4 regions of the Telluria sp. AIW5 genome follow, and region 4 is predicted to be linked to each of the others. Evidence: predicted binding sites of a transcription regulator. Region 4 holds the regulator's gene; each other region holds the start of a gene.

Region 1 (7,643 bases), 130 kb from region 4:
GCGAAGCAGGCCGCGACCTGCTGCCGCACGAGTACACGCACTCGTGGAACGGCAAGTTCCGCCGCCCGGCTGGGCAGGATGTCCCGAACTTCAACACCCCTCTCCAGAATGAGCTGCTCTGGGTGTACGAAGGCCAGACCCAGTACTGGGGCGCCGTGCTGGGCGCGCGTTCCGGCCTGGTCTCGCAAGCGGGCGCCCGCGATGCACTGGCCGCGACGGCTGCGCGCTACGACAACGTGCAGGGCCGCGCCTGGCGCGCGATGCAGGACACGGTGAATGATCCGATCATCATCGCCCGCCGGGCCCTCGGCTGGAGCAACTGGCAGCGCGGCGAAGACTATTACTCGGAAGGCGCGCTGATCTGGCTCGACGTCGACACGAAAATCCGCGAACTGTCCGGCGACAAGCACTCGCTCGACGATTTCGCGCGCGCCTTCTACGGTATCGAGAACGGCCGCGTGCTGCCGGCTTTTTATACATTCGAAGACGTCGTTGCGGCGCTGGCGAAGGTGCAGAAATTCGACTGGGCGCCCTTCCTGCGTTCGCGCCTGGAAGGCCACGGCCCCGGCGCCCCGCTCGACGGCCTGGCCCGCGCCGGCTGGAAGCTGGTCTACACCGACACCCCAACCGAGCTCATCAAGAGCGGCGAGGAGCGCAGCAAGTCGACCGATTTCAGCTATTCGCTGGGCTTTGCCGTGCGTGCCGATGGCGGCGTGAGCAATGTGCAGTGGGATGGCGTGGGCTTCCGCGCGGGTCTCGCCGGTAACGCGACCATCGTCGCGGTGAACAACAAGGTGTTCAAGCCGGAGGTGCTGAAGGCGGCGGTGAAGGCGTCGAAGGATAGCAAGGCGCCGATCGAACTGCTGGTCAGGAAGGGCAACAACCTGCGCACGATTGCGCTGGATTACCACGGCGGGTTGCGTTATCCGCGCCTGGAGCGCATCAGCGGCACGCCGGATCGGCTGGAAGCGATTTACAAGGCGTTGAAGTAAGCGTATTGGCGCATCTGTTGCGTGCCAGATGATGGGGGCGCCGAGCCTGTGTTCGGCGCCCTTTGTTTTTCCGCTCGTTACGAGTACCCGGAAGCGTCCGGGTCGGTGGTATGCTGTTTCCATGACTACCGATACCGACATTGAACTGTCCGGCCCGTTCAAGGCCGTTGATAGCACCGGCCGTTCCCACGACGTCAAGGCAATCCGCATTTTCGACGAGGGCTACGGGATCATCGACGTGTACGTGGACTTCGCCGCCCCGGTCGATCCCGGCCTGCACCAGGACACCGTCCTGACCAAGGCGATCATCGACCGCCTGCGCGCGCTCGGCTACAAGGGACCGGACTTCGGCCTCAGCGATCCGGGCCTGCAGGAGCGCAAGCTGATCGTGCTCGAGGCGCCTGAGGAATTCGCACCGTTTGCGAAGAGCCGCGGGTGGAAGAACCTGGCCGAGGAGTTTGACGAGTAAGGCGACGTTGGGTTTTGCGGTTCGCTGTTCGTAGCGTGGGCACTCCTGAACTGACCCCCAAAAGTTGGACACAACTTTTGGGAGGTGTATGTCGAAGTACACAGAACAGTTCAAACACACGGTGGTTCAAGATTACTTGTCTGGTCGCGGTGGCTATCGGGCCCTGTCGCAGCGCCACGGTATGGCCAATCGCTCGTTGGTCGAGCGGTGGGTGACGGCCTATCGGCTCCATGGCGATGCTGGACTGAGGGAGAAGCGAAGCCGATATGACGCCGATTTCAAATTGTCGGTGCTGCAGCACATGTGGGAAAATCGGCTTTCCATAACCCAGACCGCTGCCCAGTTCGATATCCGCCGTCATTCGACAGTAGGAACTTGGGAGCGCGCATATCGAGAGGGCGGGGTCAAAGCGTTGACGCTACCGCCGACAAGACGAGTGAAGAAAATACCGATACCAACAAAGCCGGTCGTTCCTGCAGGCGAGGACACACGCAGCCGGGAAGAATTGCTCGTTGAGCTCGATTACCTGCGCATGGAGAATGCAGTCCTAAAAAAGTTGGATGCCTTAGTTCAAGCACGGCAGAAATCGGCCACGCCGAAAAAGCGCAAGTAGTGCAGGAACTGAGGCAGCAGTATCCAGTTGCTGGTTTGCTCAGGCTTATTGGCTTGGCACGGAGCACCTTTTATTTCCAAGTCGGCGCGCAGAAGGCTGGCGACAAGTACGAACCGCTCAAGGCGATGATCAAGGCCGAGTATGAACGCCACAAGGGCCGCTACGGCTACCGTCGTATCACGGCCGCGCTCCGCCAGCTGGGTCAGCACGTCAACCACAAGACCGTTCAGCGCCTGATGGGGGTGTTGAAACTGAAGTCGCTGGTCAGACCCAAGAAATACAAGTCATTCAGAGGCGAGGTGGGCCAGGCGGCGCCGAACGAATTGAACCGCCAGTTCGAAGCGACGGCGCCGAACGAGAAGTGGGTGACGGACGTGACCGAATTTAACGTCGCCGGCGAGAAGCTATATTTGTCGCCAGTGCTCGACCTGTACAACCGTGAGATCGTCGCTTTTGAGATGAACAGGCGCCCACCATTCGAGCTCGTGACGTCGATGCTGACAAAAGCGTTTTCCAAACTCAGTTCGGCAGACAAGCCGATGCTCCATTCCGACCAGGGGTGGCAGTACCGCATGACGGCCTATCGCCAAATGCTCAAGGAACGCGGCATGGTGCAGAGCATGTCACGCAAGGGAAACTGTCATGACAACGCAGCTATGGAAAGCTTCTTTGGCGTACTCAAGTCCGAATTTTTCTACTTGAACAAATTTGCCAGTATCGACCAGTTAGAGGCCGGCATTGTCGACTATATCCACTACTACAATCACGAGCGCATCAAGCTCAAGCTCGGCGGGCTGAGCCCTGTACAATTCAGGACTCAGCACTTGGCTGCGTAGACTTAACTGTCCAACTTTGTGGGGTCACTTCATCCGTGCCCACGCGGACGTCCGCGTCATGTTGACGGCGTTATTTGGCTTCGTCATCATGTCGTGGTGTGTTCCTGGATGACATCGCGGCTGTCCAGATCCCGGTTCTCATTTCGTTCGCACTGTGCCGGCGTCCGCGTGGGCACGAGTGCCCACCCTACGTTACCTCGACGTTAGCGTCCATTTCAGACCTTACCTCGACGTTAGCGTACATGTCAGGCGCCGTCGATATATCTGCCGCTCCACGCGGCAATCATCGCGGCCACCTGCGCGGCGTCTTCTCTCCCGGTCACCAGATGATCGATTCCGTCGAGCGACACGAAGCTCTTCGGATAGCTGGCCAACTCGAAAATCCGCAACGCATTCGCGATATCGACCGTATCGTCGGCCGGCGCATGCATCACCAGCAGCGCGCCGCCCAGGTGGGCGATCCGGTCGGCCAGCTGATGCTGCGTCGCGTCCTCGACAAACTGCTGGCGGATATTGAAATCGCGCCCCGCCAGTTTGACGCGCGCTTCACCCAGTTCGGCGATGGTGTCGAGATGCTCCGACAACAAGGCGTTGACGACGTAATGCGGATCGCTCGGCGACGCGATCGTCACCACGGCTGTTGACTCCGGAATCCGGTGCGCCGCAGCCAGCACGGCGGTGCCGCCCATGCTGTGGCCGACCAGCAGGCGTGGCGCCTCGAACTTCTCGCGAAGAAAAGCGGCGGCTGCCACCAAGTCTTCCACGTTCGACGAAAAATTGGTGTCCGCGAAATCGCCGTGGCTGGCGCCGAGTCCGGCGAAATCGAAGCGCAGCATGGCCACGCCACGCTCGGCCAGGCCCTGTGAAATACGATTCGCCGCCAGCACGTCCTTGCTGCACGTAAAACAGTGGGCGAAGACGCCGTAGGCGCGCGGATTGCCGTCTGGCAGATCCAGCTTCGCCGCCAGCTTGCCGTGCGGCCCCTGAAATTCAACGCGTTCGGTCAGCATGACTTCCCCTGATTTAAGAAGGCGCTACTCTGCACCGGATTGGACGTCGATGCAAGGAAGCGAGGCCTCCAAACGTCCCCGTGAGTGTTCCCTATGTCCCTGGCCAAGGTGTTACCCATGTCCCTGGACAGATGTTACCTGTGCCCTGCATACCAGCAGGTTCACCCAAACAACCCATGCAAATACCACCTCGGATTCGCATCCTCGCCCGCCCCCACGATCCGCTCGCGGTACACCCAGTACAGTGTGTGATCCTGCCCCTCCGCAATAAAATAATCGCGCGTCTGCGATTCGCTCCACCAGCCCGCCTCGATGCGTTCCGGCGCCGAGGCCATTTTCAAGGGCGAGCCATAAAACGGCCGGTGGTTGCGCATCAGGAGCGCGATCGGCTTCGCTAAAATCCAGGTCGGGCGCGGCAGGCTTTGCACGTCCGCCGGCATCTGCGAGGAACGTACCGATTCGCGCACTTTCTGCTGCACCGGCACCCAGGCATTCGCGACTTCCGGCCGGTAGTCGGCCTGCGGCAGCGCTTGTAAAACGTTGTCGGGGCCGAGGCGGGCGACGAGCAGTTCGAGCATGCGGACCCGGTCTTCCTCCCTGCCGCCCGGCTCGGGAAACAGCGAGTCGCTCGGCGGCGCCATCGGCTGCAACTGCGCGGCGTCGAGCGCGAGGCCGATGACGGGCGCCTCGAGCACGGTTTTCGCCAGGCGTTCGCGCAGCAGGCGCACCAAATGTTCGTCGCGCCAGGTGGGTTCGCCCAGCGCGATCTCGACCGCGGTGGGCGGACGCGCCACCCTGCCCCGCTCGTGGTCGAGCAGCAGCGTGATGCGTTCGACGGCGAGCTGGTGCGCGCACAGCCAGCCGGTCAGCTGCTGCACCAGGCGCTCGGCGCCCGCCAGGCATTCGTCGGCGTTCTCGATGCGGTCGAACAGTTCGATCTTCGCGTGAAAGACCGTGGGCGCTTCGATCCATTCGAACAGCTCGGGCGCCTGGCCGTAGGCGGCGTCGAGCAGGTCGAGCAGCGCGCGGCCGCAGCGCCGCTGCAGGCCCGGCCGCGGCAGGCGGCGCATGGCGCCGATGTCGAAGCAGCCGATGCCCTCGAACCAGCTGGCATAGGCGCGCGCCGGCGGCGGCAGCGTGCTCGGCAAGCGGTCGAGCCGGCGCGTGAGCGACGCAATGGTCAGTACGCGGCCGGCGCGCCGCCGCGCCAGCATCCAGGTGCCGCGCGCGGTGGGCGCGCAGCTGAGGTAGCCCGAGAAGCCGAGCGCACGCAGGCTGGCGCGCACGCGCCGGCACAGCGCGCGGATGCCGCCGAACAGGCGCAGGCTGGCGCCGATGTCGATCAATAGCGTCGATTCCTCGGCCTGCGCCACCTGCGGCGTGTACTGCAGCAGCGCCATCGCCACCGCGTGCAGGGCCTCGGCCTCGCGCTCGGGCGAGCGCTCGACGATGCGCGCCTCGGGCATGAGCATCAGCACGCCGCCGCGGCGCATGCCGATCTGGACCCCGGCGGCCTGCGCAAGGGGCGAGGCTGCCAGCACCCGCTCTCCCTCGAGCACGACGCAGCCGGCGTCAGTTGACCAGTTCGGGCTGAAGACCTCGAGCGGTAACCGGGGCAAATACAGGCCGATCCACAGTCGCATGGCGTTGGAGCAAAGAAGGAGTGAGGGGCAGGAACAGCGGCGCATCGCGCTGCGGTCCCCGGCGTTTGACGAAGCCGATATCGAGCCCGCCGGCGGCGGGCCGCAGCGACAGGCGCAGCGGCGCCGGCGAAGAATCTTGCGCGCTGGCCAGCGGGCGCATCATGAAGAACAGGGTTTCGCCGCATTGGGCCGCCAGGTGCAGGCGGCGCAGGCTTTCGCCGCGCGCATGGTTGGTCCAGAACAGCAGCGCCCCGCAACTGCCGCTGCGCAGTACCTGCTCGGCCGCCCACAATGCATCGGCCCCGCGCCCCGCGCGCAGCCAGATCAGCTGGGACGGCGGCACGCCGAGCGCGGCCAGGGCAAGTGCCTGCGGCGGATGGGGCGGCTGCAGCAGCACGATACGGCGCGATGCGGCCGCCGCCAGCGCCGGGCGCAGCAGGCGCATTTCGCCGATGCCCGGCTGTTGCAGCAATAAATCGATCAGGGTGCCCGTCGGCCAGCCGCCGCCCGGCAATTGCTTCGACAAGGCCGGGTGGCCGGTGTCGACGCAGCGCGTATTGCCATGCGCCAGCTGCGAGGCGCGCCATAGCGAAGGATGTAATTCTTCCGGCGCAGCAAGAGTTTGTGAAGAAGACATGATTGGGGGTAATGCAAAAGTACTGGATGGATATACAGTACTCGGTCGTTCAGCTTTTGGCAAGATGTGTATAGTTCGCAAACACGCGATTTAACTTTGCGCTTGTTAGCGCTCAAATGTGCGCCTATGAACGAGCTCGCCCGACTAGCCATCCAAGTTGCATCAAAAGGTGAAATAATGGGGTTTCATTCATTATTTGCCTGACAATGACCGCTACCCTACGACGCGCAGGACGCCGCCAATGACCACGATGCAGCTGATCGGCGCGACTCTCTTCGCATGCGCCATCGTCCACACCTTCGCCGCCAAGGGTTTTGAAATCCTGGCCGACCGCCATCCACGCCATGAAGGCCTGTTCCACCTGCTGGGCGAAGTCGAGGTCGTGTTCGGCTTCTGGGCCTTCATCCTGGTGCTGGCGATGGCCCTGCTCGCCGGTCCCGGCGCCGCCATCGACTACGCCGAATCGCGCCAGTTCACCGAACCCCTGTTCGTGTTCGTGGTCATGGTGATCGCCGCTTCGCGCCCGATCCTCGACGCCGTGCGCTCGCTGCTGGGCACAGTCGCGCGGCTGGTGCCGATCCGCACCGAGGTCGCGCTTGCCTGGCTGGGACTGGCGCTGGTGCCCCTCGCCGGCTCCCTGATTACCGAACCGGCCGCGATGACGCTGGCCGCCTTGATGCTCGCGCCCCAGGTGTTCCGGGCAGGCATCCCCGAGCCGCTGAAATACGGGGCGCTCGGCGTGCTGTTCGTGAACGTCTCGATCGGCGGCACGCTCACCGCCTACGCCGCGCCGCCGGTGCTGATGGTGGCCTCGACCTGGGGCTGGGACAGCGGGTACATGCTCGCCAACTTCGGCGGGCGCGCTGCCGTGGCCGTGCTCGTCAACGCCACAGTCGTCACGCTCCTGCTGCGCAAGCACCTGGCGCCGGCAGCTGGCGAGCAACCCGAGCCCGTGCCGGTGAAGGTGTCGGCCATCCACCTGGTTTTCCTCGCCGCGGTGGTGCTGCTGGCGCATCACCCGGTGCTGTTCCTCGGCATCTTCCTGCTCTTCCTCGGTTTCACCCAAGCCTATCAACGGCACCAGGATCCATTGATTTTGAAAGAAGGGCTGCTGGTCGGATTTTTCCTGGCCGGCCTCGTGGTGCTGGGCGGCATGCAGCAATGGTGGCTGCAGCCGATCGTTTCCAGCCTGGCGCCGACCAGCCTGTTCTTCGGTGCGCTCGGCTTGACGGCAATCACCGACAATGCGGCACTGACCTATCTCGGTTCGCTGATCGCCGGGCTGTCCGAGCACGCCAAGTACATGCTGGTGGCCGGCGCGGTAGCGGGCGGTGGCCTGACCGTGATCGCCAACGCCCCGAACCCGGCCGGCGCCGCGCTGCTGCGCAATGGCTTCAACGACGAATCGATCGGCGCCCTGGGCCTGCTGGCCGGCGCCCTGGG
Region 2 (7,643 bases), 890 kb from region 4:
GGTGATCCACACGCCCAGCCACGGCTGCAGCGCCGCGCGGAACAGCAGTTCTTCGCCGATCGCCGCAGCCAGGCTGATCCAGATCGGATTCAATCCCGACAAATCGAGCCGGCCATAGGCGGTAATCGTGTTGCGCGTCGCTTCCGACCGCGCAGTCATCCGGAAACTGAGGTAAGAGGCCACCGCCGCCAGGGCCGACAGTCCCAGGCCGTACAGCAATTGCTCGCCAAACGCCATCGGACCGCGGAACACCGACAAGGGTTCTTTTTGGGCGACAAAAATGACCAGCAGTGCGATCAGGGAAAAGACGACACAGGTCAGCACCTGGGCGGTGAGGCGGATGGGCGCGCGCGGTGGCTGCGGTTGTCGGGGAAGCGGCTGGGACATGATGGCGCGTCGGGGAGCGACGAATGGGGAATCGAAAAGGCCGTCTGGCCACGAACGGCGGCCGTGCCGGCCAACCGCCCGCCATTCTAGCCAGCCGGCGCGGCGCTGACAACGAACTCTTCCGCAAAATAGCGGTCCAATCGTGTGCAGTGCTCGCCCGCAGTACCCTCCCTGTTTGTCTTGTAAAATCGGCCAAAGACCAGCCGGGCCCGCGTTGGGCTGCCGATGTGTTTCCCCGAGGAGCCAGCATGCCCGACCTGTTGCCGATCCTGACCAGCCTCGCGTGGCCCATCGCGATCGCCATCGCGTGGATCGCCGGGGAATTCGGGCAGCGCTGGACGGGCTTGCCGCGCATCAGTTTTTACGGCCTGGCCGGCTTCGCGCTGGGCAGCCCGCAGCTCGGCATCCTGCCGCTGCCCGACATCGGCGCGGTATCGATGCTGGCCGATGTCGCCTTCGGCCTGATCCTGTTCGAGCTCGGCTACCGCATCAACCTGCGCTGGCTGCACGCGAATCCCTGGATCGGCATCAGCGGCCTGGTTGAGTCGCTGGCCACCTTCATCGCCGTCTACCTGATCGCCGCCGCCTTCGGCACGCCGCAACTGACCGCGCTGATGCTGGCCTCGCTGTCGATGGCGACCTCCCCCGCCACCGTGGTGCGCGTGATCAACGAGCAGCGCAGTTCGGGCCAGGTGACGGAACGGGTGCTGCACCTGACCGCGCAAAACTGCGTGCTGGCCGTGTTCGCGTTCAATGTCGTCGTCGGTTTCTGGCTCTTCCGTACCTTCGAAGACCTGGGCGACGCCATCTGGAACAGTTTGGTGTTGCTGGCCGTGTCGATCCTCACCGGCGCCGTGTTCGGCCTTGCGGTGCCGGCGCTGCTGCGCGCAATTGGCAACCCGAGACAGGATGCGACCGTCGCCTTTGCGCTGGCCGTGATTTTGCTCGTCGCCCTGTCGTATGCGGGCGGGTTGTCGCCGGTGGTCTCCACGCTGGCCTTCGGGCTGGCCGCACGCCATCGGCGCGTCGCCTACAGCCAGGCCCAGCGCGGCTTCGGGGCGCTGGGAGAATTGCTGACCGTATTGCTGTTCGTGTTCGCCGCCTCGACGCTCGACTGGCAGAAGGTCGCCGCCGGCAGCCTGCTCGCGGTGGTGATCGTGCTGGCGCGCCTGCTCACCAAGACCGTCGGCGTGATGGCCTTTGCCCATTTGTCGGGCATATCCTGGCGCAAGGGGATGCTGGCGGGCGTGGCCCTCGCCCCGCTGTCGGTGTTCGTGATCATGCTGCTGGAACACGCGCGCCTGGCGGGCGTGCATGTGGTCGAGGAACTGCGTTCGGTGGCGGCGGTGACGATGCTGCTGGAAGTGTTCGGCCCGATCATCATCCAGCGCGCCCTCATCTGGGCACGCGAGGTGCCGACGCCCCAGCCGGAGGCCCGGCATGCCGCTTGAACCGTTTACCCAGTCGACGCCGCTGACCTTCGGTGTCGAACTCGAATTGCAGCTGGTCAGCCTGTCCGACTTCGACCTGACGGCAGCCAGCCCCGACCTGCTGCACCTGCTGGCCCGCAAACCCTTTCCGGGCAACGTGACGCCGGAAATCACCGAGAGCATGATCGAGATTAATTCGAGCGTGCAGTCAAACTATCCTGCGATGCTGGCGCAATTGCAGGAGATCCGCGACACCCTGGTCGCGGCCGGCGACATCCTGAATATCGGGATTGCCGGCGGCGGCACCCATCCTTTCCAGCACTGGTCGGAGCAGAAGATTTTCCCGAAGGCCCGCTTCGAGCATTTATCGTCGCTGTACGGCTACCTGGCCAAGCAATTCACCGTGTTTGGCCAGCACGTGCACATCGGTTGCGGCAATGGCGACGACGCCATGTTCCTGCTGCATTCGTTGAACCGCTACATCCCGCACTTCATTGCCCTGTCGAGTTCGTCTCCCTTCGTGCAGGGTCACGACAGCCATTTCGGTTCGGCGCGCCTGAATTCCGTGTTCGCCTTTCCGATGAGCGGGCGCGCGCCCTTCATGCTGGAATGGAGCGAGTTCGAGTTCGCCTATTACGCGAAGATGGAGCGTACCGGCATCATCAAGAGCATGAAGGATTTTTACTGGGACATGCGGCCCAAGCCCGAGTACGGCACGATCGAGCTGCGCGTGTGCGATACACCGCTGACCGTTGAGCGGGCGGCGGCGCTGGCGGCGTATTTGCAGGCGCTGTGCAGCTATCTGCTGGAGCGGCACGAGGCACCGCCGGTCGAGGACGATTACCTCGTCTATAACTACAACCGCTTCCAGGCCTGCCGCTTCGGGCTGGAGGGGGCGATCACACATCCGAAGACCTACCAGACGATGTCGCTGCGCGAGGATATCCTGGCGACGCTGGCGAAGATGGCGCCGTATGCGGAGAAGCTCGGGAGCATCGAGGGCTTGCACCACCTGGCGGCCGCGGCTGTGCATGGCAACGATGCGTTGCTGCTGCGCCAGCAGTATGAGCAGCAAGGGAGCGTCGAGGGGATGGTGCATGCGGCGATCAACTGGTTTCGCGGGGAGAGAAGGTTTCGGCGGAGGTAGCTTTCCGTGTTTTCGATTGATCGACCGTGCGATACGCGTGGGCATGCCCACCCTACGTTACGCAACGGCCGCGTAATAACACCTGGGACCGCCGTGCACCGTAGGGTGGGCATGCCCACGCGTTTTCACCATGCGAGCAGCGGCGACGATGCAAGCTTACGCAACGACCGAACCACCACCTACAAGCGCGTCTCCCTTGCCGCCCGTAAAAATTCATCCAGCACCGGCGTGCAATCGAGCAAATCCGTCCCGCCCGCCCGGTGAAACTCCGGATGCCACTGCAGCCCCATCACGAAATCGGCCTTCTCGTAGCGGATCGCCTCGACGATCCCGTCCGGATACGACATCGCCTCGATCCGGATATCGCGCCCGGGTTCCTTGACGGCCTGGTGGTGGATCGAATTGACGATCGGACGCCCCGCATTCGGAAACATGCGCCCGAGCGACGAGCCCGGCGGGAATTCGATCGCGTGGCGGCGCGCGTCGTAGTCGGTGTGCACGTGCGCCAGCGCAGCGGGTACATTCGTCGCCACGTCCTGGTACAGGGTCCCGCCGAAAGCCACATTGATCAGCTGGCAGCCGCGGCAGACGCCCAGCACCGGTTTGCCGGCTTCGACGAATTCATGCAACAGTTCGAGTTCATACAAATCGCGCGCACGGTCGCCGCTCCATTCGGGGCGCGTGGGCGACTCGGAATAGGTCTGCGGAGACACATCCGCCCCGCCCTGCAGCACCAGGCCATCGAGGTGGCGCGCGTAATGGCGCAGGGTGATGTTGCTGGGATGGAGCAGGCCGTTGGTGTTGACCGTCGGAATCATGAACACCAGTACGTCGCGCGACATCACCCACTGGGCGATCGACTCTTCCAGGTACTGCAAATTCTTGCTGCGCAGGCCGGTGGCACCCGGTTCGGGATGGAAGATGCGCGCCGAGACGCCGATGCGCAGGGTACGGCGCATGAAGTCGCGGCTGAAGCGGTCGCGCAGCGCGCGCCAGCGCGCGCGCAGGACGCGGCCGGCCAGCGCGAACGGCGTGTCGTCCGGACGCTGGTAGCGCGGCGCGCCGTTCGCCGCGCGGCGGTCGGGAACGCGCTGCGGAGGGTCAAGCCGGTTGTCCAGCGGCGCGCCGGACGGCTCGTCGCGTGGCTTTGCTTGTTCGTCTGCCATGGGCCCAATATAGCCCTGCCATTGCCGCGCACGATTCGGAGTTGTAACAAAGTCACATGGCTGAACCGGGCAACCCGGGAAGTGAGGTCAACCTCTGCAACATCGCCACCAGGCTGCGGTCCCCCACCGGCTTGTCGAGCAGCCCACGCACGCCTGCTCCGTGCGCGAGCGTGCTGTCATAACTGAAGGTTTTACCGACCAGCAGCACCACGGCCGTGCGCCCCGCCCCTCCCTGGGCCTTGATCGCGCGGCTCAAACCGTAAGGATCGATGCCGGGAGCGGCGGTGTTGATCATCGCCACCGAGACCGGCGTCTCGTCGCACAGGCGCACCGCCATCGACGCGCTGTCGGTCCAGGCAATCGACAGCCGGCCATTGCCCACCAGGCCGGCCAGATGGTCGCGGAAGGCGCCGCCCTTGTCGACGATCAGCACTTTGCCGTCGCGCGGCGGGCGGCGTCCGTCCGCGCAGCCGGCGTCCGGCCCGAGACGCGGACGGCGACGCCGTTCGGCCAGCAGCGGCTCGCCGCGGGCGCTCAGCAGCGCCAGCGCGCGCCGCCGTTCGGCCAGCAATTTCCCCATGCAGGCGTACACTTGCTCGGCTTCGACGGGATGGGGCAGGTGGTCCACACCGGCGTGGCCCTGGCCACCGATCACCAGCGCGGGCGGCGCGCAGCGCATGCCCTCGAACCAGGCCAGCGCCCCGGCGTTGGTGCCGTCGACAAGGACGATGTCGGGTTCCTGCAGGCTGTCCTCATGCAGGCATGCGTACAACGGTCCCGAGCGCGGCGCTCCGGCGAGCAGCGTGACCAGGTGCGCGGCGACGTCTGGGGCAAATCCGAGCAGGCGTACGGCGGTCGGTGTTTTTTGGGCATGCATGATGATCCATTCCTTGCGTGCTTCGTGGACGGCCCCGACCCTGTTGCGCCGCAGACTGCGGTAAGATGGCAAGTCTTGCGATAATTACTGTATGCATGTACAGTATCTATCTCAATCAACGCCTTCCGCTCATCGGTTTCTCGGGGCCGCCTGGCGTAGCAAGCTTGCGTACCAATCTAGTCACGTTTCAAAACGTTGACAAGAACAATCCGTTACGCCCTTCCTGCTTTTTCCTTCCGACAAGATAGCGCTGGCAAGTAGAATACGCAGGCTTTCGAAAAACACTGATCAGTATGGCAACCAAAAAACCCGCACCCGATTACAGCGAATCATCCATCCGCGTCCTCAAGGGACTCGAGCCCGTGAAGCAGCGTCCGGGCATGTACACCCGGACCGAAAACCCGCTGCACATCATCCAGGAAGTCATCGACAACGCCTCGGACGAGGCACTGGGCGGCTACTGCAACAACATCGGCGTGACGCTGAATGTCGACGGTTCCGTCACCGTCGAGGACGACGGCCGCGGCATCCCGGTCGGCATCCACCCGGAAGAAGGCGTGTCCACGGTCGAAATCGTGTTCACGCGCCTGCACGCCGGCGGCAAGTTCGACAAGGGTTCGGGCGGCGCCTACGCCTTCTCCGGCGGCCTGCACGGCGTCGGCGTCTCGGTCACCAATGCGCTCTCGAAGCGCCTGGAAATCACCGTCTGGCGCAAGACGGACGATGGCAATGGCGTCCACAACCTGGTCTTCGCCGACGGCGACGTGATCGAACCCCTCACCTCCGCGCCCTTCGAGCGCGGCGGCAAGAAGAACGGCACCCGCGTCACCGCCTGGCCGGACGGCAAATATTTCGATTCGCCGAACATCCCGATGACCGACCTCGTGCGCCTCCTGCGCTCGAAGGCCGTGTTGCTGCCGGGCGTCACCGTCACGCTGACCAACGCCAAAACCGGCGACGTCCAGACCTGGCGCTACGACGAAGGCCTGCGTGGCTACCTCACCGAAGCGATGGCGCAGAGCTCGAGCGGCCAGACCGTGATCCCGCTGTTCGAAGGCGAAGGATTTGCCGCCGCCGGCGACGAAAGTTTTGCCGAAGGCGAAGGCGCGGCCTGGGTCGTGGCCTGGAACGAGGAAGGCGGTCTGGTGCGCGAATCCTACGTCAACCTGATCCCGACGCCCTCCGGCGGCTCGCACGAGTCCGGCCTGCGCGACGGTTTATTTGGCGCCGTGAAAGGTTTTGTTGAACTGCACGGCCTGCTGCCGAAAGGCGTCAAGTTGTTGCCGGAAGACGTGTTCGCACGCGTCTCCTTCGTGTTGTCGGCAAAAGTGCTGGACCCGCAATTCCAGGGCCAGACCAAGGAACGCCTGAACTCGCGCGACGCCGTGAAACTGGTGTCGACGTTCACGAAACCGCCGCTGGAGTTGTGGCTGAACCAGCACGTCGAATACGGCAAGAAACTGGCCGACCTCGTCATCAAGCAGGCGCAGTCGCGCATGCGTTCGCTGCAAAAAGTCGAGAAGAAGAAATCCTCGGGCGTGGCCGTGTTGCCCGGCAAGCTGACCGATTGCGAATCGACCGACCTGACGCGCAACGAACTGTTCCTGGTCGAGGGCGATTCGGCCGGCGGTTCCGCAAAAATGGGCCGCGACAAGGAATACCAGGCGATCCTGCCGCTGCGCGGCAAGGTGTTGAATACCTGGGAAACCGACCGCGACCGCCTGTTCGCGAACAACGAGATCCACGACATTTCGGTGGCGATCGGTGTCGATCCGCACTCGCAGGGCGATTCGCCCGATTTGTCGGGTCTGCGCTACGGCAAGATCTGCATCCTGTCCGATGCGGACGTGGACGGCTCGCACATCCAGGTGCTGCTGCTGACGCTGTTCTTCAAGCACTTCCCTGCCCTGTTCCACCACGGCCACATCTGCGTGGCGCGTCCGCCGCTGTATCGTGTCGACGTCCCGCCGCGCGGCAAGAAGCCGCTGCAGAAGCTGTACGCCCTGGATGACGGCGAACTGCTGGCGATCGAGGACAAGCTGAAAAAGGATGGCCTCAAGGAAGGCAGCTGGAACATCTCGCGCTTCAAGGGTCTCGGCGAGATGAACGCCGAGCAGTTGTGGGAAACGACCATGAACCCGGACACCCGACGCCTGCTGCCGGTGGCCCTGGGCGGCTTCGACCACGGCGAATCGAGCGCGCGTTTCAACATGTTGATGGGCAAAGGCGAAGCCGCCGCCCGCCGCGCGTGGATCGAGGAACACGGGAACGAGACGGAAGCGGATATTTGATGTGCCCGGGCTCCGCGAGAATTTGCGGAGTTCATACGCACGTAAAACGCGTGGAGTCGGGACTCCACCCTACGATTATCTCTGTACGTAGGGTGGAGTCCTGACTCCACGCGGTACAGCGCCAAAAGAATCGAAAACTGAATATGACTACCCAAGCAAACCTCTTCGAACAAGCCGCCGCGCCGGCCGACGACCTCGAAACGCTGACCCTGTCGACCTTCGCCGAGCGTGCGTATCTCGACTACGCGGTCTCGGTCGTGAAAGGCCGCGCCCTGCCCGACGTCGCCGACGGCCAGAAGCCCGTGCAGCGCCGCATCCTGTACGCGATGAACGAACTCGGCCTCG
Region 3 (7,643 bases), 1.8 Mb from region 4:
GCAGGATAGTTACGAGCTGTATTTCAGGGCGGCGTTCGAGAACATCGCGAATTTCGCGGCTGGCAAGCCGAGCAACATTCTTAATCCCGAGGCGTTGAATCAGGCGTAGGGTGGGCACCCGTGCCCACGCGGAATCATGCTCGGTGTTAGCGGCGCGAGAACCCTGGAAAAGGCCCGGGGTTAGCGCTTCCAAATGATCATTCGAAGCGCCGCGTTGGTTCGACATGATCGACAAGTGGCGGAGCCAACAATATTCATCGTTCCGCGTGGGCACAGGGTGCCCACCCTACGATTTGGGGACGATATCGGCAGTCGTATCGTTAGCGCAGTTCCGGCTCGCCAGTAAAATTGGGGCTCTTCGTCGGCATCACGTGCGAGCGCGTCCACATTCCCGCCCAGCCCGGCGGCCAGCCGATCTCCGGCCCGGCATAGGCCGGCAAGCCGCCCCGCACCGCGACCACCGGCACCGGCGGCGCCTCAATGAATCCGCCGCCCGGCGGCCGCTCGACGTTCAGGCTGTACATGTAGCCCGGCAGCAGCGCCTCGCAGGTCTCGGCAAACCAGGCCGTGTGGTCCTCGTCGCGCCCCAGGGCCTGGGCCAGGCCCTGCGGGTCGAATTTCGCCAGCGCGTGGATCAATTCCTCGGTGGTGGCGCCGGGGATATCTCCCCATCCCATCACCGGATTGTTGTTGTACTCGGCGCCCGACCCATACCAGCCTTCGCGCCAGGAGCGCTGCATCCAGTTGCGCTGGCCGGTAAACAAATGCCAGCGCCAGTGCAGGCCGGACGGTTTCGGCCACGAGTACAAATACAGCTTCTGGTAGCCGGCCTGGTGCAGCGCGCGCACGGCCGCCATCAGGCGCGCATGCGGCATGCGGTCGGGCGGGGCGCGCCTGAAAAGGATGGGCTCGCCATCGGCGTGCTGGACTTCATCGCTCGACAGGTTCAGGTCGAGCGTGCGTGCTTCGTTGCCGAAGCGCGCGGAAATCCAGCCGGTCAACAGGTTGACGTGGGTGATCACGCCATACCCGCGATGACGGTGGAAAATAACGGTTCCTGGAGCAACGGCTTTCATAAAATTCTGTTGGGCTTGCCCGAAAAAAAGATCAGTCTACTCATCCGATCCGGTCGATTCTAGCGCAGTCACATCTGGATACACACCATTTTGGCGCTATGATGACCCACCTTTTTTTACTGCGTTTATAAACCGATATGACTTTGCGACTCATCGCCACCGGCGGCACCTTCGACAAACATTACAATGAGCTGAACGGTGTGCTCGGCTTTTCCGAAAGCCACTTGCCGGCGGTAATTAGCCGTGCGCGCCTGACGATTCCCGTCGAGCTGCAAGTACTGCCCCTGCTCGATTCGCTCGACATGCAGGACCTTGACCGCCAGCGTGTACTCGACGCTTGCCAGGCAGCTAGCGAGAAAGCAATCGTCATCGTCCACGGCACCGATACCATGCCGCAAACGGCCGCCGTGCTCGGCGCTGCAAACCTCGGCAAGACCATCGTACTCACCGGCGCCATGATTCCCTACGAGATCGCCAATTCGGACGCATTATTCAACCTCGGCTTCGCCTGCGGCGTTGCGCAAACGCTGCCCGCCGGCGTCTACGTGGGCATGAACGGACAAGTGTTCGCCTGGGATAATGTGACGAAGAATCGCGCCGCCGGCGTGTTCCAGCCCCTGTAAGCGCACGAACATTCCAGAGGGCACGCGCGCGCTGCCCTCTGCCGGAACTTCCTATACTTTTCTCTCAATGAACGAGAGGAGAGTGTCCCATGTCTGACCGTCCCATCCTGACCACGCGCCAGGGCCACCCCGTGCGCGACAACCAGTCGCTGCGCTCCGTCGGCGAGCGCGGTCCGGCCACGCTCGAGAATTACCAGTTCATCGAGAAGATCACCCATTTCGACCGCGAGCGCATTCCCGAGCGCGTCGTCCACGCGCGCGGCACCGGCGCCCACGGCTTTTTCGAAGCCTACGGCACCATCGGGGGCGAGCCGGCCAGCAAGTACACACGCGCCCGCGTGCTGAACGAAACCGGCGTCCAGACGCCGGTGTTCGTGCGTTTCTCGACCGTTATCGGTGGCAAGGACTCACCCGAAACAGCACGCGACCCGCGCGGCTTTGCCGTCAAGCTGAAAACGGTCGAGGGCAACTGGGACCTGGTCGGCAACAACCTGAAAGTGTTCTTCATTCGCGACGCGATTAAATTCCCGGACATGATCCACGCCTTCAAACCGGATCCGGTCACCAACCAGCAAGAGCCGTGGCGCTTTTATGATTTCGTCGCCAATTCGCCCGAAGCGCTGCACATGGTGACTTGGGTCAAAAGCCCATGGGGCATCCCGGCGAATTACCGCGAGATGGAAGGTTCGGGCGTCAACACCTATAAGCTGGTCAACGACCAGGGCGTGGCCCACCTCGTGAAATTCCACTGGCAGCCGCGGCAAGGCGTGCGCAATCTCACCGCGGCGCAGGCGGCCGAGATCCAGGCGCACGACACCAGCCACGCCACGCGCGACCTGTACGCAGCCATCGAGCGCGGCGATTATCCGGAGTGGGAATTCTGCGTGCAGATCATGGCCGACGGCGAGCATTCCGACCTCGACTTCGATCCGCTGGACGACACCAAGCGCTGGCCGGAAGACCGGTTCCCGCTGCTGCCCGTGGGCCGCATGGTGCTCGACAAGAACCCGGACAACGTCTTTGCGGAAACCGAGCAATCGGCCTTCGGCACCGGCGTGCTGGTCGACGGCATCGATTTTTCGGACGATAAAATGCTGCAGGGCCGCACCCTGTCCTACTCCGACACCCAGCGCTACCGCGTCGGTCCGAATTACCTGCAGCTGCCGATCAATGCGCCCCAGGAAAAAGCACGCGTCCGCACCAACCAGCGCGACGGCCAGATGGCGTATGTCGTCGACGACAGCGGCGAAAATAAACACATCAATTACGAGCCGAGCCTGCTGGGCGGCACGCAGGAAGCACCGAAGCCGCAGCGCGATTATCACCAGTTTGTCGAAGGCCACCTCGGCCGCTACCAGACGACGAATACGCGCAGCGACTACAAGCAGGCGGGCGATCGCTACCGTAGCTTCGCCGATTGGGAGCGCGACGAACTGGTGAACAATGTCGGCGGCGATTTGAAAGCCTGTCCGGAGCCGGTGCAGCTGCGCATGGTGTGGCACCTGTGGCATTGCGACGAGGATTACGGGCGCCGCGTGGCGCAGATTGCCGGCATCGATCTCGAGAAAGCGAAGGCATTGCCGCCGCTGCCGGGCAAGCCGGCGCCGCACGACAACCGCCAGGGTGCGACCTATACCGACGGGAGGAGTGAGGAGCCGGCGACCAGCGACGAGGTGGCGAGCGCGAAGTGATCTTTGAGTGCGCCGTATCAAAGCAAAACGGACCCGTGCGGGTCCGTTTGTACGTAGGGTGGGCGCCCCGTGCCCACTGCGAAGCGTGCGCAGCGTTAGCAGCGATCACCGCCAACAATGCTCATCATTCCGCGTGGGCACGGGGCGCCCACCCTACAAGGCCTGCTTACGCCTTCGCTTCGCCGCCCAGCGCATCAACCACATCAGCCAGCATCTTCGCCAGCTCGCCGGTCATGAGCATGATGTCGTTATCAAAACGCTCGTCGTCGCTGTTGGTGACGGCGCCGCCTTCATTGATGACGTCGAGCGGCTTGATGCCCTTGATGGCCAGCGATTCGGTCAGCACGAACGACACGCGGCTGTTCCAGGTCATGGCCAGGCGCGTGCACTGTTTACCGGCGGCGATGTGGCGGCGGATGTCGTCCGGATCGAGCGAGTGCTTCACGTAACGCACGGCCGCGCGGCTTTCGCCGGTGGCGCGCAGTTCCGTATCCTGGTCGATCGTGAAGTTGTACGGCGCCTCGTCGGCTTCCAGCCAGCCGGTCATCACGGCGACTGGCGAACGCTGCACGCGCAGCGACTCGAGCGGCATGCGGTCGACGGCTTTGAGCAGCAGTTTCACGACGTCGTCGGCCTTGGCCGGACTGGCGGCATCGACCACCAACCAGCCGTTGACCGGGTCGATCCAGGTCCAGGTATTGCTGCGGATCGTGAATGCGCGCGGCAGCAGTTCGTCGGCCACGCGCTCCTTCAGTTCTTTCATCGCCTTCTTACCCGGCGGGAAACCTTGCTGCTCTTCCAGCTCGGCAGCTTTCGCCTTGGCGACCTGGTTGATCACCGAGCTCGGCAGCAGCTTCTTTTCGGTGCCGAGCATCATCAGCATCTGCTTGTTGACGACGTGGACCAGGCCGCCATTCGGACGCGGCGCATCCCAGCCCTGGCGCAACAGTTCGTTGCTGTTCGCGGGCGTGAAGGCCAGGGGCGCCAGCGCCTCTTCCATCTGTTCAGGCGTGAAGGCCCATGGTGCGGGCAGGCGGTAAATCTGAAGATTCTTGAACCACATAGTTGCTTTCTGTTGTCTCAGTATTTCAGGGGAACGACATTCTACACGCTGATGTCCGGCAATTTTCAGCCGGCAACAACAACGTTTTAATGTGTTGCGTGTTCGTCAAACAGGCTGAGCTGTTCGACATGTTCGGTGTCGCCCAGGCGCACGCCCACGCCCAGCAGGCGCACGGGGCGGCTGGCGCGCAGCCAGCCGGTTTCCATCAGCCGCGCGAAGGTCGGCAGATGGGGCGCATAGGCGACGCACTCGACGGTGGTCTGCTGGAAGTCCGAAAATTTAATTTTAATGAACAGCTTGTTGATGAATTTTTCGGCGCCCGCGCGCTTGATGCGCCCGAGCAGGTGTTCGTATAAATCGGGCAGCAGCGCCAGGCAGGCCGGCAGGTCCGGCACGTCCACCGTATAGGTTTCCTCGGTGCTGACCGATTTACGCTCGCGCTCCGGGCTGACCTCGCGGTTGTCGATGCCGCGACACAAATCGTGCAGGCGCGCCCCGAAACTGCCGAAGTGATGCTGCAGTTCCTGCATCGTCCAGCCGCGCAAATCCGCGCAGGTCCGCGCGCCCAGCTTGTTGAGCTTGGCCGCCGTGACCTTGCCGACGCCGTGCAGTTTTTTGACCGGCAGCGCCGAGACGAAGGCATCCACCTCTTCCGGGCGCACGAGGAACAGGCCATCGGGCTTGTTCCAGTCGCTGGCGATTTTCGCGACAAATTTGTTGGGCGCCACGCCGGCCGAGGCCGTGATGCCGACGGTCTCGAAAATCCGTTTGCGGATTTCCTGCGCGATCAGGGTGGCGCTGCCCTTGCAGTGCGGCGAGTTCGACACGTCGAGATAGGCTTCGTCGAGCGAGAGCGGTTCGACGAGGTCCGTGTAGTCGGCGTAGATCTCCATGATCTGGCGCGAGGCGATGCGGTATTTTTCCATCGCCGGCGGGATGACGAGCAGCTCCGGGCACAGTTTCATGGCCTGGGCGGTGGCCATGGCCGAATGGATGCCGAAGCGGCGCGCCTCGTAATTGCAGGTCGCCACCACGCCGCGCTGGTCGGGACGGCCGCCCACGGCGAGCGGACGCCCGCGCAGGGACGGATCGTCGCGCATCTCGACCGAGGCATAGAAACAGTCGCAATCGCAATGGATGATTTTACGTGCGGGGGCGTTCACTCTGGCGGCGGCCGGGGCCGACTACTGTAATTCCGTACAGTATCTCGTCAATTGGGATTCCGTGCAAGGGCTACCGGCATGGCGTTTTGTAGGGTGGGCATGCCCACGCGGTGATACGCGGCAGCGAGACCATCGAGCACGAAAGCGGAGCCCGTACGGCGGCGAGACCATCGAGCACGAAAGCGAAGCCCGTACGGCGGCGAGATCATCGTGCACGAAAGCGGAGTCCTTACGTATCCCGCGTGGGCATGCCCACCCTACGATCCAGGTGGCTTTTCGGCGGAGGACTCGGCAAAAAAAACGCGCGGCAAGCCGCGCGTCCTCTTTAGCCAGCTACAGCAACCGAGGCTTACCAGCTCGCCTTCAGCGTGTACTTGCCATTGGTCGAACCGGTGCCGCCGCCGTAGTACTTGACGCGCACATAGGCTGGCGCGCTGGTGGTGCCGTTATTCACCACCGAAGCGGTGTCGGTGGCGCCGGCGCCGTTCTCGCTGGAGGTCAGCAAGGTGCCTGCACTGTTGTAGATGTAGAGGTCGTAGTCGTTGGTCGACCGGCTCTCGGTCAGCGTCGCGGTCAGGGTTTTACCGGCCGGCAGCTGGACCACGAAGTAGTCGCTGTCGGTCGAGGCGCTCATCGTGCCGTTGACGACCGTGCCGCTGGTGCTGATGGCGTTCGCGGTCGAGATCGTGTTGTTCGACTCGGTTTCCGAGATCGTCGTCGGCGGCGGCGTCACGGTGGTGGCGGCAGCAACGGCAGCACCCGCGTCGACGATACCGGCGCCGCACTGCGAGCAGGTCGCCGGGAAGGCGCGGGCGGTGGCCTTCAGCTTGGCTTCGATGTCGTCCGGCGTCAGCGCGCCGTTACGCGCCAGCATCAGTGCCGCGACGCCGGCCACGTGCGGGGTCGCCATCGAGGTGCCCTGGTAACCGACGTAATTGTCCGAGCCCGGGGTGGTGGTGCCGCTGTTGAGCGTCGACAGGATGCTGTAGGAGCCATCGCCGCCTGGTGCCGCCACGTCGACCACGGCGCCGTAGTTCGAATACGAGGCACGCCCGCCGGTCTTGCCGGTGGCGGCGACCGCCACGACGCCGGCGCAGTTGGCCGGATTCGAGTTGCTGGCGTTCTGGTTTTCGTTACCGGCCGCGACGATGACGACGGTGCCGCGCGAACGGGCGCTGTTGATCGCGTTCTGGGTCGTGGTGTCGCAGGCGCCGCCGCCGCCGAGCGACATGTTGATGACCTTGGCGACGTTGGCATTCGCCGGCACGCCGGACACGGTACCGCCCGAGGCCCAGATGATGGCGTCGGCGATGTCGGAGGTGTAGCCGCCGCACTTGCCGAGCACGCGCACCGGCACGACCTTGGCGTTGTAGGCGATGCCGGCCACGCCCAGGCCGTTATTCGTCTTGGCGGCGATGGTGCCGGACACGTGGGTGCCGTGCCAGCTCGAGTTTTGCGCCGCGTTGCCGGCGTAGCACTCGTTGGCGGCGATCCAGTCGCCCGGGTCGGATGCGTCGGCATCGCGGCCGTTGCCGTCGTTCGCGACGGCGGTATCGGAAATGAAGTCATAGCCGCCGACGAACTGGCCGGAGAGGTCGGCGTGCGGACGGTAGCCGGTGTCGATCACGGCGACCTTGACGCCGGTACCGGTCGAGAGGTCCCAGGCGGCCGGCAGGCGCAGGCCGCCGGTCGCATCGGTGTAATCCCACTGCTGCGCATAGTACGGGTCGCTGGCCGTGGCCATCCTGGTCATGATGCGGTCGGGCTCTGCGTATTCGATCGACGCGTCGCGTGCCATCAGTTCCTTCGCCAGCGCAGTCGCTTCCGTCAACGACACCTTGCGGTCGATCTTCATCACTTGCGCGCCGGTGGCGATATGGTGCAGGGCCTGCAGGCGCATGCCGAACTGCTGGCCGGCGCGGTCGGCAATCGCCTGGCGCGCCGTCGTCATGGCCGTCGGCACCTTGGCCTGGGCGCTGCCGACATTGGCATCCTTGTATTTGACGATCAGGCGGTCGGTATGGAGG
Region 4 (7,643 bases):
TCGTGAATACCCAGGCCCAGACGATGCTGCCGGCCACGCCCCAGCGCACGGCCGAGGCTTTTTGGGCCGAGCCCACGCCGACGATGGCGCCGGTAATCGTGTGCGTCGTCGAGACCGGGACACCCATGAAGCTGGCCATGAGCAGCGTGATCGTGCCGCCGGTTTCGGCGCAGAAGCCGCCGACCGGTTTGAGCTTCGTGATTTTCTGGCCCATGGTCTTGACGATGCGCCAGCCGCCGAACAGCGTACCGAAGCTGATCGCCGCATAACAGGAGATGATGACCCAGGCCGGCGGGTGCGCATCGCCGGCGCTGACGTAGCCGGCGGCGATCAGCAGCATCCAGATGATGCCCATGGTCTTTTGCGCGTCGTTGCCGCCGTGGCCCAGCGAGTAGCCGGCGGCCGAGATCAGCTGCAGCCGGCGGAACCAGACGTCCACTTTACGCGGCGTCGACTTCACGAAGATCCAGGACACGAGGAGCATCATGATCGAGCCGAGGATGAAACCGAGCAGCGGCGCGAGGACGATGAACACGACGACCTTGATCAGGCCCGCCGACACCAGCGCGCCCGTGCCCGACTTGGCAACCGCGGCGCCGACCAGGCCGCCGATCAGGGCGTGCGAGGACGAGGACGGGAGACCGTAATACCAGGTGATGACGTTCCAGACGATGGCGCCCACCAGGGCTCCGAAGATCACGTAATGGTCGACGATGTGGGGATCGATGATGTCCTTGCCGATCGTCTGCGCCACCTTCATGTTGACGACAAAAATCGCCACGAAGTTGAAGAAGGCCGCCATCGCCACGGCGGTTTGCGGTTTCAGCACGCCGGTCGAGACGACGGTCGCGATCGCGTTCGCCGAATCGTGGAAGCCGTTCATGAAGTCGAATACCAGTGCGAGCAGCACGAGCATACCCAGCACATAAATGCTGATGTGAAGAGAATTCATAGTTATTCTTGTTGTGGGAAAGCTTACGCGTTCTCGACGATGATGCCTTCGATGATGTTCGCCACGTCTTCGCAGCGGTCGGTGACGGTCTCGAGGATCTCGTAGATCGCCTTCATCTTGATCAGGTTGCGCACGTCCGGCTCGTCGCGGAACAGCTTGCTCATGGCGGCGCGCATCACGTGGTCGGCGTCGGACTCCAGGCGGTCGATCTCTTCGCAGATGGCGACGATCTTCTGGGCGTTGCCCATGTCGTGCAGCAGGCCCACGGCTTGCTGGACCTTCTGGCAGCAGGCCAGGCACAGCTCGGCCAGGCGCTTCGCTTCCGGCGTGACGCCGTGCAGGTCGTACAGGGAGACGGTCTGGGCCGCGTCTTCCATCATGTCGAGGATGTCATCCATGCGGGTGATCAGCTTGTGGATGTCGTCGCGGTCGATCGGGGTGATGAAGGTCTTGTGCAGCAGGTCGACGGTGGCGTAGGTAATCTTGTCCGCCTGCTTTTCGATGCTCTCGACGGCATGCGTGCGATTTTCCAGGTCGTCGAAGTTGGTCATCAGGCCAACCATTTCTTGCGCACCCTTCACGCACAGCGCGGCGTGCTGGTTGAACAAATCAAAAAACTTGCCCTCGGTGGGCATCAGGCGTCCAAACATTCATTTCTCCGTGATAAAACTCTTGGGACTGCGAAGGGCCGGAACCGACAGGTCCCGGCGACGCAATATCGGCTTAATCGCCCTGGTAGACGGCGAGGTTACCGCTGTAGTTGCCAAACTTGGTGTACTGGCCGATCCAGGTCAGGCGAATCGCACCGATCGGACCGTTACGCTGCTTGCCGATGATGATTTCGGCGGTACCTTTATCCGGCGAGTCGGGGTTGTAGACCTCGTCGCGATACAGGAAGATGATCACGTCCGCGTCCTGCTCGATTGCGCCGGATTCGCGCAAGTCGGACATCACGGGACGCTTGTTCGGGCGCTGCTCCAGCGCGCGGTTCAGCTGCGACAGCGCGATCACGGGGCAATGCAATTCCTTGGCCAGGCCCTTGAGCGAACGCGAGATCTCGGAAATCTCGGCGGTACGGTTATCGCCCGGCTGGCTGCCCTGCATCAGCTGCAGGTAGTCGACGATAATCAGGCCGAGCTTGCCACACTGGCGGGCAAGGCGGCGCGCGCGTGCGCGCATCTCGATCGGGTTCAGCGCCGGTGTCTCATCGATGTAGACCTGGGCATCGTTCATTTTCTGGATGGCGTGCGTCAGGCGCGGCCAGTCCTCGTCGTTCAGGCGGCCGGTACGCAGGCGGTGCTGGTCGAGCTGGCCGACCGAGCCGAGCATACGCATGGCCAGCTGGGCGCCGCCCATCTCCATCGAGAAAATGGCGACCGGCAAACCCGCTTCGATGGCGACGTTCTCGCCGATGTTCACGGAGAATGCGGTCTTGCCCATCGACGGACGGCCGGCGACGATGACGAGGTCGCCCGGCTGCAGGCCCGAGGTCATGCGGTCAAGGTCGATGAAGCCGGTCGGCACGCCCGTGATTTCGCCCTGGTTTTCGCGCGAATAAAGTTCGTCGATGCGCTCGACGACCTGGGTCAGCAGCGGCTGGATCGGATTCCAGCCCTGGGCACCGCGTGCGCCGGACTCGGCGATGGCGAAGATTTTCGATTCGGCTTCGTCAAGCATCTGCTTGACTTCCTTGCCTTGCGGATTGAACGCATTGCCCGAAATTTCGTCGGCAACGGTGATGAGTTTGCGCAGGATGCCGCGGTCGCGCACGATCTCGGCGTAACGGCGGATATTGGCGGCGGACGGCGTGTTCTGCGCCATCGCGTTCAGGTATTGCAGGCCGCCCACGTCATCGGCCTTGCCCAGCGAGACCATGGCCTCGTAGACGGTGATCACGTCGGCCGGCTTGCCGCCGTTAATCAGGCGCACCATCTGCTCGAAGATGATGCGGTGGTCGTAGCGGTAAAAATCGTCCGCGTGCATGAAGTCGGCAATGCGGTCCCAGGCCGCATTGTCGCGCAGGAGGCCGCCGATGACGGACTGTTCTGCTTCGATGGAATGCGGGGGAATGCGCAGCGATTCGATTTGCGGATCTGCGGGGGTATTCATGGCCGGCATTATAACCCCTCCCGTCCCACGGCTGAAATAATTGGTTAGTTTCCACGCATAAAAAAAGCCGGGCGAACCCGGCTTTTTCTTTTAAGCAACAACGACTTACGTGCTGTGCTCAGTGCTTGCTCAGTTGCTTTATCAAGCAGCTTCGCCCACGACAGCGACCGTGATTTCCACGACGACGTCGGTGTGCAGAGCGACGGCAACCGGGTGCTCGCCGGTGGTCTTCAGGGGACCGGTCGGCAGGCGAACCTGTGCTTTTTCAACTGCGAAACCTTGCTTGGTCAGGGCTTCGGCGATGTCGAAGTTACCAACCGAACCGAACAGACGACCGTCGACGCCGGCTTTCTGGGCGATGGTGATGGTCATGCCGCCCAGCTTGTCGCCTTGGGCTTGCGAAGCCGACAGCTTTTCAGCTGCTGCTTTTTCCAGCTCGGCGCGCTTGACTTCGAACTCGGCGACGGCCGACGAGGTTGCGCGGCGGGCCATCTTTTGCGGGATCAGGAAGTTACGCGCGTAACCGTCCTTGACCTTGACCACGTCGCCCAGGTTGCCGACGTTAACAACTTTTTCCAAAAGGATAACTTGCATATTTTTCTCCAGGATGTTCTGAACTGTACGACGCGATTAAGCGTTGTGCAGGTCGGTGTACGGCAGCAGCGCGAGGTAGCGTGCGCGCTTGATCGCGGTGTCGACCTGGCGCTGGTAGTGCGCCTTGGTGCCGGTCAGACGTGCCGGCATGATCTTGCCGTTTTCCTGGACGAAGTCCTTCAGGGTGTCGACGTCTTTGTAATCGACCTGTTCCACGTTTGCAGCGGTGAAGCGGCAGAATTTCTTACGCTTGAACAGCGGGTTCTGCTGTTTGCGCTTCAGTTTTTCTTTGGCTTTGTTTTTGTCGAACTTTTTACCGAATGCCATTTGAGGCTCCTGTATCTAAATGGTGGCCGCTAATAATTAAGCGGCGGCACTGAAATCAATGATGTGAAACACCAGGGCTTTGCTGTTGCGATTCTTCCTGGCCAAAAATCCCGTGAACTGGTGCGCGGCGCCTAACTCTGCGCTGGCGAAGCGGCCCGAAATCTCACCCGCGGCGAACGCGGCAATTTCGAACTCGACCAGCCTCTCGACCCCTGCCTCGACCTGCTGCGAACTGTGCATCAGGATTGCCGAGACGACCGGCACGCCGGCGGGGGTATAGCGCAGTACGTCGCGTTCAGCAATCGTCGCGACGACTTGTAGCTGGTTCACTTACGCTGGTTCACTTCCAATTAACGATTTCTGGCAAGAAAAATTTAAGCAGCAGCGGCGGCCGGGGCAGCAGCAGCCGCTGGGGCTTCTGCGCGGTGGCTCTTGGCTGCGTCTTCGCGCTGGACCGACTTCATCATTGGCGATGGCGTGGTTTCAGCTTTCTTCATTTTCACGGTCAGGTGACGCAGCACGGCATCATTGAACTTGAATGCGGTTTCCAGCTCGACCAGGGTCTCGTTGTCGCACTCGATGTTCATGCAGATGTAGTGTGCCTTCGGCAACTTCTGGATCGAGTAAGCCATCTGGCGACGGCCCCAGTCTTCGACGCGATGGATGTTACCGCCGCGCGCGGTGACGCTGGCCTTGTAACGCTCGATCATCGCCGGGACTTGCTCGCTTTGGTCCGGGTGGACGATAAAAACGATTTCATAATGACGCATGCAACACTCCTTGAGGACGTTTAAACAAATGCCCACCTCGGCGTCAAGACGAGTGTGGGAAGGGAAAGCCGGCAATTATAACGCGGATGGCACGGCTGCGCAATCTCCCGCCCTCGTCGCTGCGCCGCGACACCCTGGGCGGCGCGAATCGTTAAAAATCATCGATTTCCCTTGCATTCCCCGAAATACTGTACAAAAATACAGTCTGAATCATCAACCCGTGCCAGACCCATGCTCAAGCTCACCGCAAGGCAAGAACAGATCCTGAACCTGATCAGGGAAGCGATCGACAATACCGGCTTCCCGCCGACCCGCGCCGAAATCGCCAGGGAGTTGGGCTTCAAGTCGGCCAACGCGGCCGAAGAACACCTGCAGGCCCTGGCTCGCAAAGGCGCCATCGAGATCGTCTCGGGCACCTCGCGCGGCATCCGCCTCATCGGCGCCTCGCTGCCGCAGCCGGTGCCGCATGTCCCTGCCGCCCTGCTGATGTCGTTGCCCCTGGTCGGCCGCGTCGCGGCGGGTTCGCCCATCCTGGCGCAGGAACACGTCGAAGCGACCTACAACGTCGACCCGGCCATGTTCGGCGCGCGTCCCGACTTCCTGCTGAAGGTGCGCGGCTGGTCGATGCGCGACGCCGGCATCATGGATGGCGACTTCCTCGCCGTCAAAAAAGTCGACAGCGCCAAGAACGGCCAGATCGTCGTCGCCCGCATCGGCGAGGACGTCACCGTCAAGCGCTACCGTAAGACGGGCGACACCATCGAACTGCTGCCGGAGAACCCGGACTTCAAGGTGATCCGCGTCGAGCCGGGCGACGAGTTCGCGCTCGAGGGACTTGCGGTCGGTTTGATGCGCAGCTGGCACTGAGTTTGCCGACGTAAAAAAAGCCGCTCGCGCGGCTTTTTTTACGTCCGCCCTATTTTCCGGCGGGACCGTAGTTGCTCCTGCGCGCCTCGATGTCGCGTGCGCGCTCGGGAGAAGGCCCGCTCTCGACAATGGCGTTGTGTTCCTTCACGTACGCCTCGGTCGCGCTGCGCCATGCGGCAACGTCCGCCAGTACCAGCTTGGCCGCCACCTTTGCCTCTTCCGACAGGTTTTGCTGCACCTGCTCCAGGTGCGCCTGCGCACGTTCGGTCTCGCGGGCGTTCATCAGCTTGACGACGTCGGCCGGAATGCGCTTGACCAGCGGCGAGGATGCGTTCAGGTTTTCCACGAAACCGTTGTAGCAGTCTTGCCAGGTGGCGATGGCCCCGGACACGCGATCGATCTCGTCCGCCTGCTTCGACATCGCGGGGATCCGCGGCGCGGGGCAGTAATACTTTCCGGTTTTCAGGTCGCTGCCATCGTAGCCGCCGATCCAGTAATCGATGTCGGCCCGGCGGTCCGTGCGCTGCTGCATGACGACGAGCGAACTGGCGGCCACCGCATTGCCCCGGGCAGCCGCCTTGCGGAACCAGGCCTGGGCTTTTGCCTCGTCCACTGCCCCTGCTTCGCCATACCAGTACATCTGGCCCAGCTGTTGCTGGGCATCGACGTTACCGGCGTTCGCCAGTTTCGTGTACAGCGTCAGGGCCTCGGCATATTTCTTTTGCTCGAACAGGGCGTTGGCAGAGGCGAGATCGTTCGCGGCCGCGGCGGGCAGGCTCGCGAGCAGTAAGGCACAGTAAAGGAATTTTTTCATGGCGGTAACAAAATGAGCGAGGCCCATCATACTGCGAGACGCGGGCCTGCTCAACTGTCGCTCAACCGCCGCTTACTTGCCGCTTACTTGCCGCTCACTTGCCGCTTACTTGCCTGTACTCACGCGCGCGTCGGTACCGCCATGCAAACGCACTTCATTGTCGCGGACGATGCGGGTCGTTTCCAGTTCGATCTGACGCTTGCGCCGCAGGTTCTCCTCCTTGACGAAGGCTTGGGTCGCCTTCTCCCAGGCGTCGCGTTGCGCCAGCGTCGCCTCGGCCCGGGCCTGGGCGTCGAGCAGGATCTTCCGGTACTGCGGCTCGATATGGGCGCGTACGCGCTCGAATTCGGCCGGGCTCATCATATCGAGCACGTCCTGCGGAACGACTTTACCTGCCGGCATCGCGGCATTGAAGTTGCTGACGAAACCGTTATAGCAGGCTTGCCAGGAGGCGACAGCAGCCCGGGTCGCCTCGATCTCTTCGTTGGTCTTCGACAGGACGGGAATCGACGGCGCAGGACAGGCATACTTGCCCGACTGCAGTTCCTCGCCGCGGTATTCGTTCATCCAGTAGGTGATTTCGTTGCCGCGGCTCTTGCGCCGCTCGAGGATCGCCAACGATTCCTTCGCATCGGGGATGCCGGCAGCTGCGGCTTTTCCGATCCATTCGCGCGCCGCGTTCAGGTCCTGTACCGTGCCGTCGCCATACCAGTACATCTCGCCCAGCCGAAACTGCGCTTCCGGGTTGCCCGCTTGCGCAGCCTTTGTGTATAAGGGCAGCGCCTTGCCATAGTCCTTCGCGGCGAGCAGCCGGTTAGCTTCGGCAAGATCGTCGGCGCGGGCGCAGAGGCAAACGAACAGCAGGGAAAACACAAACCGGCGCATGGCATCGTCCTTTCAGGGATGTTGTAAAACGATAATAAAACCGTTATGTCGGCGATGCAATGCGGTTTGCATCGCCATTACGTAGTTTTTTTACATCAGTCTGCCAGCGCCGCGCGAAGGCCGGGATTGCCGCCGCCACGCAGTGCGCCGGGTTGCGGCATTAGATTCAACGGCTTTCCCTGCGCGTCACTGGCGGTGGCGGCTCCCGGCGATTCAGGATGGCGTAATCGTTGTTCCGTCGCTGGGAGTCGATGGCGAGCCGTGTCTGTTCCGCGTTCTCACGCTCCAGACGGGCGTTCTCTTCCTTGACGAAACGTTCGGTCGC

Evidence for each region. Region 4 encodes LexA, which represses DNA repair genes until DNA is damaged. Its sites were predicted from a motif close to ACTGTATNNNNATACAGT; they were not measured.
Region 1: the regulator LexA is predicted to act here: its motif matches at 6,222-6,239, upstream of imuA (translesion DNA synthesis-associated protein ImuA).
Region 2: the regulator LexA is predicted to act here: its motif matches at 5,094-5,111, upstream of AC1MEM_RS06760 (DNA topoisomerase IV subunit B).
Region 3: the regulator LexA is predicted to act here: its motif matches at 5,640-5,657, upstream of dinB (DNA polymerase IV).

The regions. Positions count from the first base shown of each region.
Region 1 covers NZ_CM155289.1:2,275,616-2,283,258, reverse strand. Annotated here, with positions in the region: gene AC1MEM_RS10040 (M61 family metallopeptidase) at 1-992, shown strand, start outside; gene AC1MEM_RS10035 (hypothetical protein) at 1,114-1,461, shown strand; one part of gene AC1MEM_RS10030 (IS3 family transposase) at 1,550-2,026, shown strand; one part of gene AC1MEM_RS10030 (IS3 family transposase) at 2,029-2,910, shown strand; gene AC1MEM_RS10025 (alpha/beta hydrolase family protein) at 3,156-3,920, opposite strand; gene AC1MEM_RS10020 (Y-family DNA polymerase) at 4,082-5,563, opposite strand; gene imuA (translesion DNA synthesis-associated protein ImuA) at 5,493-6,200, opposite strand; gene AC1MEM_RS10010 (putative Na+/H+ antiporter) at 6,442-7,643, shown strand, end outside.
Region 2 covers NZ_CM155289.1:1,518,832-1,526,474, reverse strand. Annotated here, with positions in the region: gene AC1MEM_RS06785 (CPBP family intramembrane glutamic endopeptidase) at 1-387, opposite strand, end outside; gene AC1MEM_RS06780 (cation:proton antiporter) at 636-1,838, shown strand; gene AC1MEM_RS06775 (YbdK family carboxylate-amine ligase) at 1,828-2,964, shown strand; gene AC1MEM_RS06770 (gamma-glutamyl-gamma-aminobutyrate hydrolase family protein) at 3,144-4,130, opposite strand; gene AC1MEM_RS06765 (response regulator) at 4,183-5,007, opposite strand; gene AC1MEM_RS06760 (DNA topoisomerase IV subunit B) at 5,301-7,298, shown strand; gene parC (DNA topoisomerase IV subunit A) at 7,442-7,643, shown strand, end outside.
Region 3 covers NZ_CM155289.1:644,750-652,392, forward strand. Annotated here, with positions in the region: gene AC1MEM_RS02805 (D-2-hydroxyacid dehydrogenase family protein) at 1-109, shown strand, start outside; gene AC1MEM_RS02810 (L-asparaginase) at 321-1,076, opposite strand; gene AC1MEM_RS02815 (asparaginase domain-containing protein) at 1,214-1,699, shown strand; gene AC1MEM_RS02820 (catalase) at 1,789-3,390, shown strand; gene AC1MEM_RS02825 (recombination-associated protein RdgC) at 3,557-4,453, opposite strand; gene dinB (DNA polymerase IV) at 4,540-5,616, opposite strand; gene AC1MEM_RS02835 (S8 family peptidase) at 5,966-7,643, opposite strand, start outside.
Region 4 covers NZ_CM155289.1:2,410,615-2,418,257, reverse strand. Annotated here, with positions in the region: gene AC1MEM_RS10625 (inorganic phosphate transporter) at 1-952, opposite strand, end outside; gene AC1MEM_RS10620 (DUF47 domain-containing protein) at 976-1,602, opposite strand; gene AC1MEM_RS10615 (replicative DNA helicase) at 1,676-3,061, opposite strand; gene rplI (50S ribosomal protein L9) at 3,203-3,655, opposite strand; gene rpsR (30S ribosomal protein S18) at 3,692-3,982, opposite strand; gene priB (primosomal replication protein N) at 4,019-4,312, opposite strand; gene rpsF (30S ribosomal protein S6) at 4,357-4,752, opposite strand; gene lexA (transcriptional repressor LexA) at 4,984-5,619, shown strand; gene AC1MEM_RS10585 (sel1 repeat family protein) at 5,669-6,433, opposite strand; gene AC1MEM_RS10580 (tetratricopeptide repeat protein) at 6,539-7,318, opposite strand; gene AC1MEM_RS10575 (tetratricopeptide repeat protein) at 7,485-7,643, opposite strand, start outside.